Regions from separate parts of the Mesorhizobium sp. B3-1-9 genome, predicted to be linked through region 1. Evidence: predicted binding sites of a transcription regulator. Region 1 holds the regulator's gene; each other region holds the start of a gene.

Region 1 (3,808 bases):
CGACTTGTCTGATTCCATCCAGTAACCGCCATGGATGAACACGACGAGCCCCTTTGGCACAGCAGGTGGGAGAAACAGATCGAACCGGTTGCGCGGCGCTTCGCCATACACGATATCGAACCGCGCCCTGCCTTGCGCCAACAGCTTTTCCCTAAAGGCCCGCGCCGGTTGATCCCAAGCCGCGGGCCAGCGGTCGCCGCCGGCGATGTTCGCGCCGTTGGCATAGGCGTTGTCCCAGTCGGCAATACGGTGTCCGAGCAACGGCCCCTCCACGATCAGCTCAATGTCGAGTGGTTTTGATTGGCATCGCCGCGGTCAGGTAACGGTTGTCTTGACCGCGAAGCGGGCTTCTCGCCAGACGCCGGTCCGCAAGATGTCTTCGAGCACTTCGACGGCATTCCACACATCCCTGTAGCCGACATAGAGCGGGGTAAAACCGAAGCGCATGGTCGACGGCGCCCGAAAATCACCGATCACGCCGCGTTCGATCAGGGCCCGCATGATCTGGTAGCCATGCTGGTGAATGAAGGAAATCTGGCTGCCGCGTTTGGCGCCGTCGCGGGTGCTTTCCAGCGTAAGATCGTAACCGCCGCACCGTGCTTCGACGAGTTCGATGAACAGATCGGCCAGCGCAATGCTCTTCCTCCGCACCGTCGCCAGGTCCACGCCGTTCCAGATGTCGAGCGCGCCTTTCAGCGTCCGCATCGACAGGACCGGCTGCGTGCCGCACAGAAATCGGCGGATGCCGGTGCCTGGCGCATAGGCTTGCTCGAAGGCGAACGGCCGTGCATGGCTCCACCACCCGCTGAGCGGCTGCCGCACATCGGCAAGATGCCGCTCGGCCGCATAGATGAAGGCAGGAGAACCTGGCCCGCCATTGAGATATTTATAGGTGCAGCCGACGGCGAAATCGGCGCTTGCCCTGTCAAGTTCAACCGGCATGGCGCCCGCGCTGTGGCAGAGATCCCATACGATCAGCGCACCCGCGTCATGCGCCATGCGCGTAAGCGCCGCCATGTCGCGCAACTCGCCGGATTTGTAATTGACGTGGTTGACCAACACCACCGCCACGCGTCCGTCGATCAGTTCCTCGATGCTCGGCGCGTCCACGCCAGCCAGGCGCAGGACAGTGTTCTTTCCGGTCGAGGCCACGCCTTCGGCCATATAGATATCGGTCGGAAAACTGTCGCCCTCGGCAACGATCACGGTTCGGTCCGGCCGCATCGCCATCGCCGCGTGCAGCACTTTGTAGATGTTGATCGACGTGGTGTCGCAGACCACGGTCTGGCCCGGCGCCGCGCCGATCAGGCGCCCGAGCTGGTCGCCCAGCTCGACCGGCATGTCGAACCATCCGTCCTTGTTCCAGGCACGAATGAGGTCATGCGCCCACTCCTCGGCAGCTGCCTTGCGCAACTCGTCGAATGCGGCGTGCGAGGCCGCTCCCAACGAATTCCCGTCGAGGTAGATCACCCCCTCCGGCAGGACGAAGCGATCGCGCAGGGCGCGCAGCGGATCCGCTGCATCCATCGCCTCGATCTCGGCGAGATCAGGAATTCCCCCCATCATGCTGCCGCCTCCATTTCGGCATGGCGCCTCTCACGGTTGGCCAAGGGCGGTTGTCTCACCACCGTCCGTGCCACGGCAAGAACCTTCTGCGCTATGTTAGCTGGTCCATAGACGGCGAAGACCATGGATCGGATTCATTGCCGAAGTTGGCATTTTGGGTCCGTTTCGTTCACGGTGAAGCACGTTCGCGCAAGAGCCGAAGCGATCCCGCCCGCGCCTTTGTGATGGTGTTCGACCGCGCTTCAGCTTAAGGAGGGCCGCATAATCGAGCGGAATCAATGATACCGCTGACCTGACTCGGCCAGGTATCCCTTGGATGCAACATTGTTTCCGAAGCCTCAACAAATTCACTAAACTTTAAACGGTTGCGGAACACAACTGGAACAGATAGTGTTTGTTCTGGGTTTGTTTTTCTGATTCCGGTTTCAGAACCCAAGGGGGCCGCCATGCTGACGCGCAAACAACATGAACTGCTGATGTTCATCCATGAACGCCTCAAGGAGAGCGGGATTCCGCCGTCTTTCGACGAGATGAAGGAAGCGCTCGACCTCGCCTCCAAATCGGGCATCCATCGGCTGATCACGGCGCTGGAAGAGCGCGGCTTCATTCGCCGGCTGCCGAACCGGGCGCGCGCGCTTGAAGTGCTGCGGCTGCCCGACTCGATCGCGCCTGGCCTGAATGCCGCGAGAAAGTTTTCGCCGAGCGTCATCCAGGGCGGCCAGGGCAATCTCGGACGCCAGGTCAAGCCGGCGGCGCCGTCGCGCACGCCGACACCCAGCAATGACGACGACGCTGTTTCGGCCGTGTCCATTCCGGTGATGGGCCGCATCGCCGCTGGCGTGCCGATAGACGCCATCCAGCACCAGACGCATTCGATCTCGGTGCCGCCGGACATGATCATGGGCGGCGAGCATTATGCGCTGGAGGTCAAGGGCGACTCGATGATCGAGGCCGGTATCTTCGACGGCGATACGGTCATAATCCGCAACGCCAATACGGCAAGTCCGGGCGAGATCGTGGTGGCGCTGGTCGACGACGAGGAAGCGACCCTGAAGCGGTTTCGTCGCAAGGGTGCCTCGATCGCGCTCGAGGCCGCCAACCCGGCGTACGAGACCCGTATCTTCGGACCGGACCGGGTCAAGGTTCAGGGTAAGCTCGTCGGACTCATCCGCCGTTACTGAGCAGAACCGCGCGGCGGTCTTCGCCGGAACTGTGTGCCATCTATTCTGTAGGCTGCGGCGCGACCGCCGGCTTTTCCGGTCGTTGATAGGGCGGCAGCCCCCTCGCCTCACGCGCGTATTTCCGCTGCTCGTGCCAGGGTCGGTACGGTTCTTCGACCGCGTAGCGAACGGTTGGCCGCGCGGTTGCCGATTGCGGATCAAAGAAGATGGCGGCGCTGCCGTCGCGTGCCAGCTGCCGCTTGGTGACGACGAGCACGCGCGGATCGCGGCATGGATTGTAGGCCGTGGCGTCGTCGATGACGATGAGGTCGGCGAAACCGCAAGCAGGCCGGGCGCTGGCGCGGTTCTCGGCGAGCGCGACGATGGCACCGGAAGGATGCCGGCCGATGCAGAGGTCGCCGATGCAGTAGAAGGGCGAGCCGGGCGGCAGGTCGACGGGATCGGCGATGTCGAGGGCGTCTTTAGCGAACGTCTCCGGCGGTACGATTTCCTCGGCTTTCAGCGCCCGTTTCCAGTTGTCCGTGGTGAAGTCGTTGGAGCGCGTGCGGTTGATGGCAAGCTCGCCGCCGCCGATCGGCATCGCCACCAGATGCGCATCCTCCGAGACAAGCACATCCGGGGCGCGGACATGCGGAATGGCCAGCAGCGCGGCGAGCGCGAAGGGTACGGCGGCAAGCCTCAGCCAGGTGGTGGCCATCGTCGCGATGACCAGCGCGACCGTCGCCAGCAGCACCGACTGGATCGAGATCAGCCCGACGGCGTCGACTGGTGAGCGCTCGGAGATCCACGCCGAAATGGCGATCATCGCCGTCAGGCCTTTGCCCATGACAAAGAGGAAGGGGCCGTCGAAGCCGAAGGGCATGGCCAGCGCGCTCAACACGGCGAACGGCATGACGATCAGTGAGACGATCGGCATGACCGACAGATTGGCCAGCAGGCTGAGCGGCGATACGCGCTGGAAGTGCCAGATCGCAAACAACAATGTCGCGCTGCCCGCGATGAGCGACGTCACGGCGGCACCACCTACTCCAATCGCCAGTTTTCGCGATACGAAGCCGAGG
Region 2 (3,808 bases), on a different contig from region 1:
TGTCGTCGGTGAGCACGACCGGCTCGGCAAGGTGGCGCTCGACCGAGAGCGGTGCGACGGGAAGGCGCGGCGACACGGCCTCGTCGAGGCGGCCGAGCGCCTGGTCGAGGCGCAGAAGCAAGGTGGCGCCGAAGCGGCGGGCGAGCGGCGCGCGAGGCGCGGCCATCACCGCGCCGGCGGTGCGCAGGCCCACACTTTCCAGGCCGGCGCGGGTTTCCGGCGCGATGCGCAACGCCGACAGTGGCAATGGCGCCAGGAGCGCCTCCTCCTCGCCGCCGGCGATGATGCGGTCGCCATGGAAGCGCGCCGCCGCCCAGGCGGCGCCCGGCGTCGAGGCAAGGCCGGCGCGGACATCGAAACCCTGCTGGAAGAAGCGGGTGAGGATCTCGTCCTGCATGGCGCGCTCGCCGCCGAAGAGATGCGTGCAGCCGGTGACGTCGAGGAACAGCCCGTCCTCGCCGTCGATCGCCACCAAAGGCGTGTAGCGGTCGCACCAGTCGGCGAGGCCTTCGAGCAGCCGGCGGTCGGCTTCCGCATCGGCCTCGACCACATCGATCGTGGGATGCATGGCGCGCGCATCGGCGATGCCCATGCCGCGCTTCAATCTGAGCGCCTCAGCCCGCTCGTCGAGGGCCGCGATGCGCTGGGTGTTGTTGTCGCGATGGCTGATCACAAGCGGCGGGTGAGGTGACGGCAGGTGATGCGGGGGCCGGGAACGCCAGGACCGCCCCAGGCGCTGGCGCAGGATCCGCTCCGCGGCCAGATGCGGGAACCACAGCGACAGAATTCTCTGTTCTTTCTGCAAAAGCGTGCTCATTTGGGTTCCACTCCAGTGTGAATTGTCCGGGCAGGGCCGTGCGGCTCTTGCCGATATCGAGTTTGAAGGCGGGGCGGCCGATCGAGCCGGCGAGCGGCCCAGCGACGGTTTCGCGGCTTGCCGCCGCCGCCGCCGAGACGATGAGGCGCACGGGCGCTGCGGTGGGATCGGCCTCGCCGGCCTGGCGCAGCAAAAGCAGCGGCCGGCCGGCATTCTGGGCGCGGGCGTGCAGCCGGCGCGTGGCGGTGAGGTCGAGCCGCTGGGGACTGCCGCGGATCTCGAGGATGACCGCGGCAAAGGCCGTCATGCGGGCGGCCTCCTCGGCGATCCACAGTGCGTCGAGCAGTTTTGGCGCCTCGGAAAACAGCAATTGCTCCGGCTCGATGCCAAACAGGGCGTGAAGGCCCCTGGCATAGGGAAAGCCGGCCTCGTGGAAAATTTCCGCCGTGCCGACCCAGAGGATCGGCAGGCCCTGCTTCTCTCTGAGGATCAGGCTTACGAGCGACAGCGCGAAGCCGGCAACGGCGCCGGCATCGCGAGTCTCCAGGCCATGGATTTCGCTGAGCGCCGCCTTGGGCAGGCCGCCGCCGAGGGCGGCGTCGAGGCGACCGATGCCGGTATGCAGGAAGGCGTCCGCCGAAGCCACGGCGAGGCCACGCCGGACGATCGTCCTGTCCGCTCGAGTGGCATCCACGATACCACCGGCCGTCGGCGCCTGCAGGCGCTCGGGCAGCGTTCCCTCGATCTTCGCGATCTGGCGGCGCAGGGCAAAAACAGTGTCCCGCGCCACGGCGCTCATCGCCATGACGTTCACTTCCGGCAGCAATTGTTCCTGTTATGTTCCTATAGATTCCAGAGGCGCCCGGAAGAGTCAAGCAGAGTCACAAGGAATTTATTCCTTCGAGCTTTTACCCTGAAAGCGAACGCCCAGCCGGCTCATTTGCCTCTATCGGCGCGAAAGCCTATATGCCGGGATCAAAGGAAATTTCATGGCCCGCATCTATAAGACACGCTCTTGGCACGACCAGCTCTCGCCGTCGATGGACGAGATAGAGCTTCTGGCGCTGGAGACCTATGCCCATCTGCCGGACGAGTTCCGCAAGCTCACCGGCGAGATCATTATCCAGATCGCCGATTTCCCGACCGACGAGATCATGGACGACCTGTCGCTGGAGACGCCTTTCGACCTGCTCGGCCTGTTCGAAGGACGTGGCATCGCCGAGCGCTGGAACCCGCAGACCGGCGAGGGGCCGAACCGCATCACGCTCTACCGCCGCGCCATACTCGACTACTGGGCCGAGAACGAAGAGACGATGGGCGACATCGTCACCCACGTGCTGATCCACGAGATCGGCCACCATTTCGGCCTGTCGGACGACGACATGGAGCGCATCGAGGAAGCGGCCGAGCAGGCGGCGGCGGGCTGAGCGTGCACTTCGTCATCCTAGGGCGAAGCAAGGAGCGAAGCGACGCGCGCAGACCCTAGGATCCATGCCGTTCCATCAACACCAAACCCGCGGTGCAGAACGGAACGCTTGCCGCCCGACACCCGCAAACGTCCCCTATATTCTGATCCGCTGCGCCTCTAGGGTCTTCGCGACGGAGCTTCGCTCCTGCTCCGCCCTAGAATGACGAAGTGGGGGTTGCCGCTCTTTCTACCAGTCGCTCAGCTTGGTGTCCGGGCCGTAGTCCTGGCCTTCGACATCCTTCACCACGGCCTGGCCGCAGCGCATCGACTTGGTCTTCTTGTCATAGGCGTAGGTCGGCGAGCCGAACAGGTGCCAGCCCTTGTTCAGCGCCGCCGTCACCTTGTGGCAGAAGGTTGAATCGTCCGGGCCGGACAGAAAGCGGTAGAGTTTCATTTTTCGAGCCTGTCTTGAATATCGGCGCATCATGCGCCGATGATTATCGCCTTCGCCAGAAGTTTCTCGGCTTCCGCCAGATGCAGCCGCTCGACCATGCGGCCGTCCATCGCGATCACGCCCTTGCCGGCATTTTCGGGCCGCGCGAACGCATCCCTGATCGCGCGGGCCCTGGCCAGCGCCTCGGACGACGGCGAGAAGGCGCGGTTCGCCGGCTCGATCTGGGCGGGATGGATCAGCGACTTGCCGTCGAAACCCATGGCCGCGCCGTCGGCGCATTCGCGCGCCAGGGCGTCGAGGTCGCGAAAATCATTGGCGACGCCGTCGATCACGTCAAGGCCGCCGGCGCGCGCGGCGAGCACCAATTGCATCAGCCAGGGCATCAGATAGCGCCGGTCGGGCGTCGCCAGGATGCCAGTCGCCTTCACCAGGTCATTCGTTCCGGCAACGAAACAAGCGAGGCGCGACGCTGGATCGCGGCCAAGCTCGGCGATGGCGCCGATGTTGAGCAGCGCCTTGGGCGTCTCGACCATCGCCCATAGTTTCACGCTGTCCGGGGCGAAATTGTCGTCGAGCAGGTCGCCCGCCTCGAGGATGTCGCGCGGCGTGCCGATCTTGGGCAGGAGAATGCCGTCGGGCTCGGCCTTGGCCACGTCCAACAGGTCGTCGGCGCCCCATTCGCTGGCGAGCGGGTTGATGCGCACCACCATCTCGCAGCGTTTTTCGCGCCCGACGAGAATGCCGGCAATCTTGTCGCGCGCGGCTTTCTTGTCGGCCGGCAGGACGGCGTCCTCGAGATCGATGATGACGGCGTCGCAGGCAAGCGAAGCGATCTTGGCGAGCGCCTTGTCGTTCGAGGCGGGAATGTAAAGCACCGAGCGGCGCGGGCGGTAGGGTTCCTGAGCCATGGCCGATCTATGCAGGGTGATGGCGGATGAGGCAAGGTGCGGAGTAATCTTCTCCTTGAGGGGCCGCAAGGGTGAGATGCCCGGCAGGGCGGAGGCGCACGCTGTCCTGCCAACCCGTCCTTCGTCATTCTAGGGTCTGCGCGCGTCGCTTCGCTCCTTGCTCCGCCCTAGAATGACGAAGGATAGATCGCAGCTTCACGCGCAAGAACCCTCTCTATCGC
Region 3 (3,808 bases), on a different contig from region 1:
GCCTTCGCCGGCATCCTGTCGGCCGAACTTCTGGAAATCCCCGAGCTCGATGGCGTCGGCTCGATCGGCATCGCCATCATCCTGGGCGCCACGGCCATCTTCCTGGCGCGCGAGAGCAAGGGCCTGCTGCTCGGTGAACCTGCCTCGTCCGAAGTGCAGAAGAAGGTGCTGGCGATCGTCCAGGAGGATCCGGCGGTCCAGCGGGCGAACGGAATCCTGAGCGTCCATATCGGTCCGGAGGAAATCGTCGCGGGTTTGAGCATCGAATTCGAGGATCATCTCACCGCGCCCGAGATCGAGGCCTGCGTCGAGCGCCTGGAGGCAAGGCTGAAGCAGGAAATGCCGCAGATATCCAGGCTCTTCGTCAAGCCGCAAACGACTGGCACATGGGAGCAGCGGCGCGAGGCCATCGCCGAGGCTTCGGACGAGAGTTAGGTTCAACGCAACGAACTTCGTGAGGAGGAAAGCTGATGAAGATCGACGGCGGATGTCATTGCGGCGCGATCGCCTATGAGGCGGAGGTCGATCCGCAAAAGACCTCGATCTGCCACTGCACCGACTGCCAGCAGCTGACCGGCACGGCCTTTCGGGTGACCGTTCCGGCGCCGGAAAGCGACTACCGGATCACCAGGGGCGCGCCGAAGATCTACATCAAGGTCGTGGCAAGCGGCGCCAGGCGCGCCCAGGCTTTTTGTGCCGACTGCGGCTCGCATCTTTATGCAACGTCGGTCGGCGATGGTCCGAAGGTTTATGGGATCAGGGTCGGGACCGCGCGGCAGCGTCAGGACTTGGTTCCCAGACAGCAGAAATGGCACCGGTCGGCCCTGCGCTGGCTTCCGGAATTCGAGGGCATGGCGACGACGGAAGAGCAATAGCGCTATCGGATCGGCCAGCTGGCGCGAGCCTTGGCGATTGGCCGAATCTTCCGCGACTACTCGTCGCCTTCGACGACGCGCAGCCTGAGCTGACCCGTCTTGGAATCGGCCACGCGCGCCCCGGCCTCGACCTTGGCCGGCCCGTTGCGCGGCGGCTCGGCCTCGCCCTCGGCAAACTCCAGCGCCTCGATCTTCTGGCCGCGCTTGGTCACTTTCGACGTCGACACCAGGATGTCGTCGATGTCCTTGGTTGCCTGGCCGAAATGCGTCTGCAGCCGGCGCACCCGCTCGTCGACCCGCGCCACATCCTCCATCAGCCGGATGACCTCGCCCTGGATCAGATGCGCCTGCTCGCGCATGCGGGCGTCCTTCAGGATCGACTGGATGACCTGGATCGACAGCATCAGCAGCGAGGGCGAGACGATGACGACGCGGGCGCGGTGCGCCTTCTGCACCACCGCCTCGAAGTTCTCATGGATTTCGGCGAACACCGATTCCGACGGCACGAACATGAAGGCGGTGTCCTGCGTCTCGCCCTGGATCAGGTATTTTTCGGCGATATCGCGGATATGTATCTCGATGTCACGCCGAAAAGCCTGCGCCGCCGCCTTCTGCATGTCGGCGCCCTCGGCGGCCCGGATGGCGTTCCAGGCTTCCAGCGGGAACTTGGCGTCGACGGCCAGCATAGGCGCGCCGTTCGGCATCCGCACCAGGCAGTCGGGCCGGCTGCCATTGCTCAGACTGGCCTGGAATTCGTAGGCGCCGTGCGGCAGGCCGTCGGCGACGATCGCCTCCATCCGCGACTGGCCGAAGGCGCCGCGCGTCTGCTTGTTGGAGAGGATCGCCTGCAGTTGCACGACCTGGCCGGCCAGGGACTGGATGTTGCCCTGCGCGGTGTCGATCACCGCCAGCCGCTCCTGCAGCTTGGCCAGGCTCTCATGCGTCGACTTGGTCTGCTCGGCCATGGTCTGGCCGAGACGCCCGGTCATGGCGTCGAGCCGTTGTCCGAGCGACTGGGTGAGCTCGGCCTGCCGTGCCCCGAACACTTCGGCGATCGCGCCCATGCGCCCCTGCATCTCGGCCTGCGCCTGCATAATGTCGGCCATCCTCGCCTCGGCATCGCGGGCATGGTCGGCGGCTTCGGCGGCGGCCACCGCGCGCGCCCCGGCCGCGCGCCACAAGGCGACCACGAGCGCCACGAACAGCGCAAGCAGAAGGATTGCGCCGAAAGCCAGCGCCTGGCCAAGCGTGATGGTCGTGGCGCCAAGCCGCGCGATGGGCTCGGAAAGCATGGAGGTCATGTCGTTCATTTGGCCAGCATAACCGATTCGGCCTCCTGGCACAGATCAAAACGTGAACAAGCCAAAGATGCCCCGGTTGACGCTTTTCAAGCGAGGTCTTAGGTGAGACGCCATGTCGATCAAGCCTCTCATCATCCTTCCCGATCCTGTCCTGCGCCAGGTTTCCGAGCCGGTCGAGCGCGTCGATGCCGATTTGCGCAAGCTCGCCGACGACATGCTCGACACCATGTATGACGCGCCGGGCATCGGCCTTGCGGCGATCCAGGTCGGCGAGCCGCGGCGGCTGCTGGTCATCGACCTCGCCAAGGAAGGCGAGCCGCCGGAGCCGCATGTCTTCATCAATCCGGAAGTGCTCGAAAGTTCCGACCAGCGTTCCGTCTATGAGGAAGGCTGCCTATCGATCCCAGACTATTATGCCGAGGTCGAGCGCCCGGCTTCGGTGCGGGTGAAGTATCTCGACCGCGACGGCAAGTTGCAGGAGATGCAGGCGGAAGGCCTGATGGCCACCTGCCTGCAGCACGAGATCGACCATCTCAACGGCGTGCTGTTCATCGACCACATCTCGAAGCTGAAGCGCGACATGGTGGTGAGGAAGTTCAAGAAGCTCGCCAGGGACAAGGTGCCGGGCAAGATGGTGGGCTAGGGGCGGTCTGGACCGCGCGAGCACCTGGAGCTGCCACGAGACAGGATCGCAGGACGTCATGCCGCTTCGCGTCATCTTCATGGGCACGCCGGATTTTTCCGTGCCGACCTTGCGCGCCATCGCCGAGGCCGGCCACGAGATCGCGGCCGTCTACACGCAGCCGCCGCGCGCCGCCGGCCGGCGCGGGCTGGAATTGACGCCCTCGCCGGTGCAGCGCGAGGCCGAGCGGCTGGGGCTCGAAATGCGCACGCCGACATCGCTGAAAGGCGAGGCCGAGCAGCAGGCCTTCGCCGCCTTGCGGGCCGATCTCGCGGTCGTCGTCGCCTACGGATTGCTATTGCCGAAAGCCGTTTTGGACGCGCCGAGGCTAGGCTGTCTGAACGGCCACGCCTCGCTTTTGCCACGCTGGCGTGGTGCTGCTCCCATCCAGCGCGCGATCATGGCCGGCGATGCGGAGACCGGCATGATGATCATGCGCATGGAAGAAGGTTTGGATACCGGGCCGGTGGCAATGGTTGAAAAAGTCGCCATCGCACCCGATATGACGGCCGGCGAATTGCACGACCTCCTGATGGTTCAGGGCGCTTCGCTGATGGTTGAGGCGCTCGCCCAGTTGGGGATAAATTGTCTGACATTTACCCAACAGGCGACGGCAGGGGTGACCTACGCCCGAAAGATCGATAAATCGGAGACACGCGTAGACTGGACGCGGCCTTCTGGCGAAGTCCACAATCACATTCGCGGCCTCTCGCCCTTTCCGGGCGCGTGGTGCGAGGTCGAAATTGGCGGCCGCATGGAGCGGCTGAAACTGCTTCGCTCGACGCTCTCGGATGGCGTCGGCGAGTCGGGAGGAATTCTCGATGACCGGCTGACGGTCGCCTGCGGGTCGGGCGCGGTCAGGCTGGTCGAAGTTCAACGGGCGGGCGGAAGGCCTGCCGCCGCGCAGGAGTTTTTGCGCGGAGCCAAGATCGAAAAAGGAACGAAACTCA
Region 4 (3,808 bases), on a different contig from region 1:
GACGGCGACGCTGCCGATCTTCCCCCTTGTGGGGAGATTGGCCGTCACCATCGCTCCCGCTCACTCCAGCCCGGCCAAGCTCTCTTCCTCTTCCACCATTTCCGCCCCACCCAGCCTGAACGGCGCGAACGAGGCCCGGTGCAGCCTTGCCACCGGCCCATGCATCTCGATCGCGGTCCGGTGCCGGACCGTCGCGTAGCCCATATGCACCTCGAAGCCGTAATGTTCGTGGTGTCCGCCGCAGCCGCACATCATGCGGTCGCGCATCACCTTGGCGACGATCGAGGCTGCGGCGATCGATTGCGAGCGCTGGTCGCCCTTGATGAGCGCCCGGCCTTCGCAGGCGAGACCTGGCGGAATGTCGCGGCCGTCGGCCAAAGCGAGCTTCGGCTGCAACGACAGGCCGGCGGCGGCGCGGCGCATCGCTTCGAGGCTGGCTTTCAGGATGTTGCTGTTGTCGATGCCTTCGGCGCTGATCGAGGCCATCGAGACGCTGAGCGCCGACCCCAGAATCTTGAGGAACAGCGCCTCGCGCTGCAAATGGGTGAGGCGTTTGGAATCGTCGAGGCCTTCCGGGATATTGGCGGGGTTGAGCACCACCGCGGCGGCCACCACCGGTCCGGCGAGCGGACCGCGCCCTGCCTCGTCCATGCCGGCGACTGGCCACAGCCCGTCGGCCATCGCCTTCGTCTCGATCGAGAAGTCGGGCTTCTCGACCATTTCAAAGAGAAGCGGAGAATCGGAACGCGCGCGAGCCATGGTGCGGCGAGGTTCGCATCGGCTCCGATTCTCCGCAAGTCCTTCCGGGTCGGATGGGGCGTCGGACCGGGAAGGCACCGTCTCGCGGCCGGGGGGACAATGGCCGGACGGGATTCTTCAAAAGGACTGCAATTCCAAACGGAAAATCGCTTGGCCTGGAATTGCTTAGCGCCGGCCCGTCATGGCCGGCACTGAGGTTAAAGCAGCATCAGTTGTTCGCCGGCGCCCGAACCTGCGACGAATTGGTCGGTGCGAAGCTGCCGCCGCTCGACATTGAGGCCGAGCCGCTTGGCGGCGATCTCGAAACGCCGGCCGATCTGCCAGGCATAGGGACCGGCGCCCTTCATGCGCTTGCCCCATTCGGAATCGTAATCCTTGCCGTCGCGCATCGAGCGGATCAGCGACATCACATGCCGGTAGCGGTCGGGATAGTGGCGCAGCAGCCAATCCTTGAAGATCGGCGCCACTTCGAGCGGCAGGCGCAGGATGACGTATCCCGCCTCCCTTGCACCGGCGGCTCTGGCCGAATCGAGGATGCGTTCCATCTCCGGATCGTTGAGGCCCGGAACGATCGGCGCCACCATCACCGATGCCGGAATGCCGGCATCCGAAAGCTGCCTGATCGCCTCCAGCCGTTTCGTCGGCGTCGACGCGCGTGGTTCCATGGTTCTCGCCAGCATGCGGTCAAGCGTCGTCACCGACAACGCCACCTTGGCAAGGCCGCGCTCGGCCATGCGCGACAGGATGTCGATGTCGCGCGTCACCAGCGCCGACTTGGTGACGATGCCGACCGGATGGCCGCGCGCCTCCAGCACTTCCAGGATCTCGCGCATGATGCGGTATTGCTTCTCGATCGGCTGGTAGGGATCGGTGTTGGTGCCGATGGCGATCGTGCGCGGCTGGTAGCCCGGTTTCGATAATTCCCTGTCCAGCATGCGCGCGGCATCCGGCTTGGCGAACAGCTTCGATTCGAAATCGAGCCCCGGCGACAGGCCCATGAAGGCATGCGTCGGCCTGGCGAAGCAGTAGACGCAGCCATGCTCGCAGCCGCGATAGGGGTTGATCGAACGGTCGAAAGAGATGTCCGGCGACTCGTTGCGGGTGATGATCGTGCGCGGCTTCTCGACCTGCACTTCCGTCTTGAACGGCGGCAGTTCCTCCAGCGAGTTCCAGCCGTCGTCGAACACATGCCGGCTGACCGGCTCGAACCGGCCCGACGGGTTGATGCCGGCCGAACGGCCGCGATTGCGGTCGGGCCGCACGCGCATGCCGCTCTGTTCGATCATTGCATTGGCCATCTCGGCTCTGCCTGCTCCGAAAGCAGCAATGTCGGCACGCACGATCTGTTCCATTTTCGCCCTCTCCCAGGGACTGTCGGCAGGCTGTCGAATCGCTCTGTTCATGAAACTATTCCTATTTTACCGAAGAGAACAAAGCAAGAACTTTTTCGGCGAAAAGCCGTAGCTGGCGCAAGTCGCGGCTTTCCGCTATTCGGCTAAGGATGCTCAGCGTTCTCATCGAAACCCGCAACGACGAAGAGGGTCTTGCCCGTACGCTCGCCTCGCTGGTCGGCGGCGCGGTCGAGGGTGTGGTGCGCGACGTGATCGTCTGCGATCAGGGCTCGACCGACCAGACGCATCGGGTGGCCGAACATGCCGGCTGCCATTATGTGACCGGCGGCATCGGCGCCGGCATCGGCAAGGCCAAGGGCGATTGGCTGCTTTTTCTGGAACCCGGCGCGCGGCTTGCCGAGGGATGGATCGACGAGGTGGTGGCGCACACGGCGAAGCAAACCATGCCGGCGCGGTTTTCACGCGCCCGGGCCGACCGTGCGCCTTTCCTGGCCCGCGTCTTTTCGGGCAACCGCGCGTTGGCCGAGGGTCTTGTCATCAGCAAGCGTCAGGCCTCGGCCCTGGCAAAGAGCGCGCGCGGCGCCGAGGCCCTGGCGCGTGGTCTTGCCACCAGAAGGCTGAACGCCGAAATCTGGGTGGCGCCGCCGAAGTGATGCAGGCTCCCCCTTGTGGGAGAAGGAAGAAGCGCTGTCCCTGCCCAGTCAGGTCCCTCTGATTTCGACGGGCATCCAGGCCCTGCGGCGCCTGGCGACACGCTGCTCGCGCGTTTCGGCATCGAACCGAACGGCGACCGGCTGGCGGGAGAACAACTCGTGATCGTCAAGCGCGTTGACAATGACGACCGCCGTGGCGTCGTCACCGTCTCCGGCGATTGCCGCGACATAGACGCCGCACTCGCGGCAGACGAGATAGTCGGCGGTGCGCAGGCCGAAGCGGTAGACCTGCAGCCGTGCCCTGTCTTCGACTGAGATGCTCAGGCGTCCGTTCGGATCGGCGGCCGCGCGCGAGCCATGCCGGGTGCAGAACGAGCACTGGCAGGCGCGAATTTCCAGTCCGGCCGGGCCGAGCGTGGTGGAGAAGCTGAGGCGGATGTTGCCGCAATGGCATCCGCCGCTGTGAACGGTCATGGCAGATTGTCCCTTGTTCGCAGCACAAGGTACTTTGCCGGTCGCGGCTTCGGAATGGCTGCTCGTAGGCGAGAGCGCCATTCCGCCTGCAAACCGGATGCCGGTCGGGATGTTTTGCCTTTAGGTCTTGCCGCCACGCCTGAGATGCTCGTCCAGCCGCGGCATGATCTCGACGAAGTTGCAGGGCATGTGCCGGTAGTCGAGCTGCGCCTTGATGATGCCGTCCCAGGCGTCCTTGCAGGCGCCGGGCGAGCCCGGCAGCACGAAGACGAAGGTGGCGTTGACGACGCCGCCTGTCGCCCGGCTCTGGATCGTCGAGGTGCCGATCTTGTCATAGGAGATGCGGTGAAAGACTTCCGAAAAGCCGTCCATGCGCTTTTCGAAAATCGGCTCCAGCGCTTCCGGCGTCACGTCGCGGCCGGTGAAGCCGGTGCCGCCGGTGGTGATGACGACATCGATGTTTTCGTCCTTCGACCAGCCGAGAACCTTGTCGCGGATCTTCTCGCTGTCGTCGGTGACGATGTCGCGGGCGGCAAGCGTATGGCCGGCTTCCGTGATGCGGTCGGCCAG

What was found. The regulator LexA, encoded in region 1, represses DNA repair genes until DNA is damaged. The targets are predictions, from matches to a motif close to TGTTCNNNNTGTGTTCNG.
Region 2: the regulator LexA is predicted to act here: its motif matches at 1,645-1,662, upstream of FJW07_RS18440 (metallopeptidase family protein).
Region 3: the regulator LexA is predicted to act here: its motif matches at 2,218-2,235, upstream of FJW07_RS29335 (DNA recombination protein RmuC).
Region 4: the regulator LexA is predicted to act here: its motif matches at 2,186-2,203, upstream of FJW07_RS15660 (PA0069 family radical SAM protein).

What each region holds. Positions count from the first base shown of each region.
Region 1 is NZ_VFTJ01000006.1:46,431-50,238, forward strand. Features, by position in the region: gene FJW07_RS12755 (alpha/beta hydrolase) at 1-261, opposite strand, end outside; gene kynU (kynureninase) at 316-1,563, opposite strand; gene lexA (transcriptional repressor LexA) at 2,013-2,747, shown strand; gene FJW07_RS12770 (ComEC/Rec2 family competence protein) at 2,788-3,808, opposite strand, start outside.
Region 2 is NZ_VFTJ01000009.1:165,856-169,663, reverse strand. Features, by position in the region: gene FJW07_RS18450 (DUF6504 family protein) at 1-673, opposite strand, end outside; gene FJW07_RS32080 (hypothetical protein) at 615-1,622, opposite strand; gene FJW07_RS18440 (metallopeptidase family protein) at 1,807-2,244, shown strand; gene FJW07_RS18435 (DUF1737 domain-containing protein) at 2,473-2,679, opposite strand; gene FJW07_RS18430 (CoA ester lyase) at 2,709-3,587, opposite strand.
Region 3 is NZ_VFTJ01000027.1:46,169-49,976, forward strand. Features, by position in the region: gene FJW07_RS29325 (cation diffusion facilitator family transporter) at 1-435, shown strand, start outside; gene FJW07_RS29330 (GFA family protein) at 471-875, shown strand; gene FJW07_RS29335 (DNA recombination protein RmuC) at 932-2,185, opposite strand; gene def (peptide deformylase) at 2,289-2,819, shown strand; gene fmt (methionyl-tRNA formyltransferase) at 2,878-3,808, shown strand, end outside.
Region 4 is NZ_VFTJ01000007.1:244,553-248,360, reverse strand. Features, by position in the region: gene FJW07_RS15665 (ribonuclease HII) at 61-759, opposite strand; gene FJW07_RS15660 (PA0069 family radical SAM protein) at 957-2,111, opposite strand; gene FJW07_RS15655 (glycosyltransferase) at 2,261-2,764, shown strand; gene FJW07_RS15650 (aldehyde-activating protein) at 2,813-3,238, opposite strand; gene moaB (molybdenum cofactor biosynthesis protein B) at 3,359-3,808, opposite strand, start outside.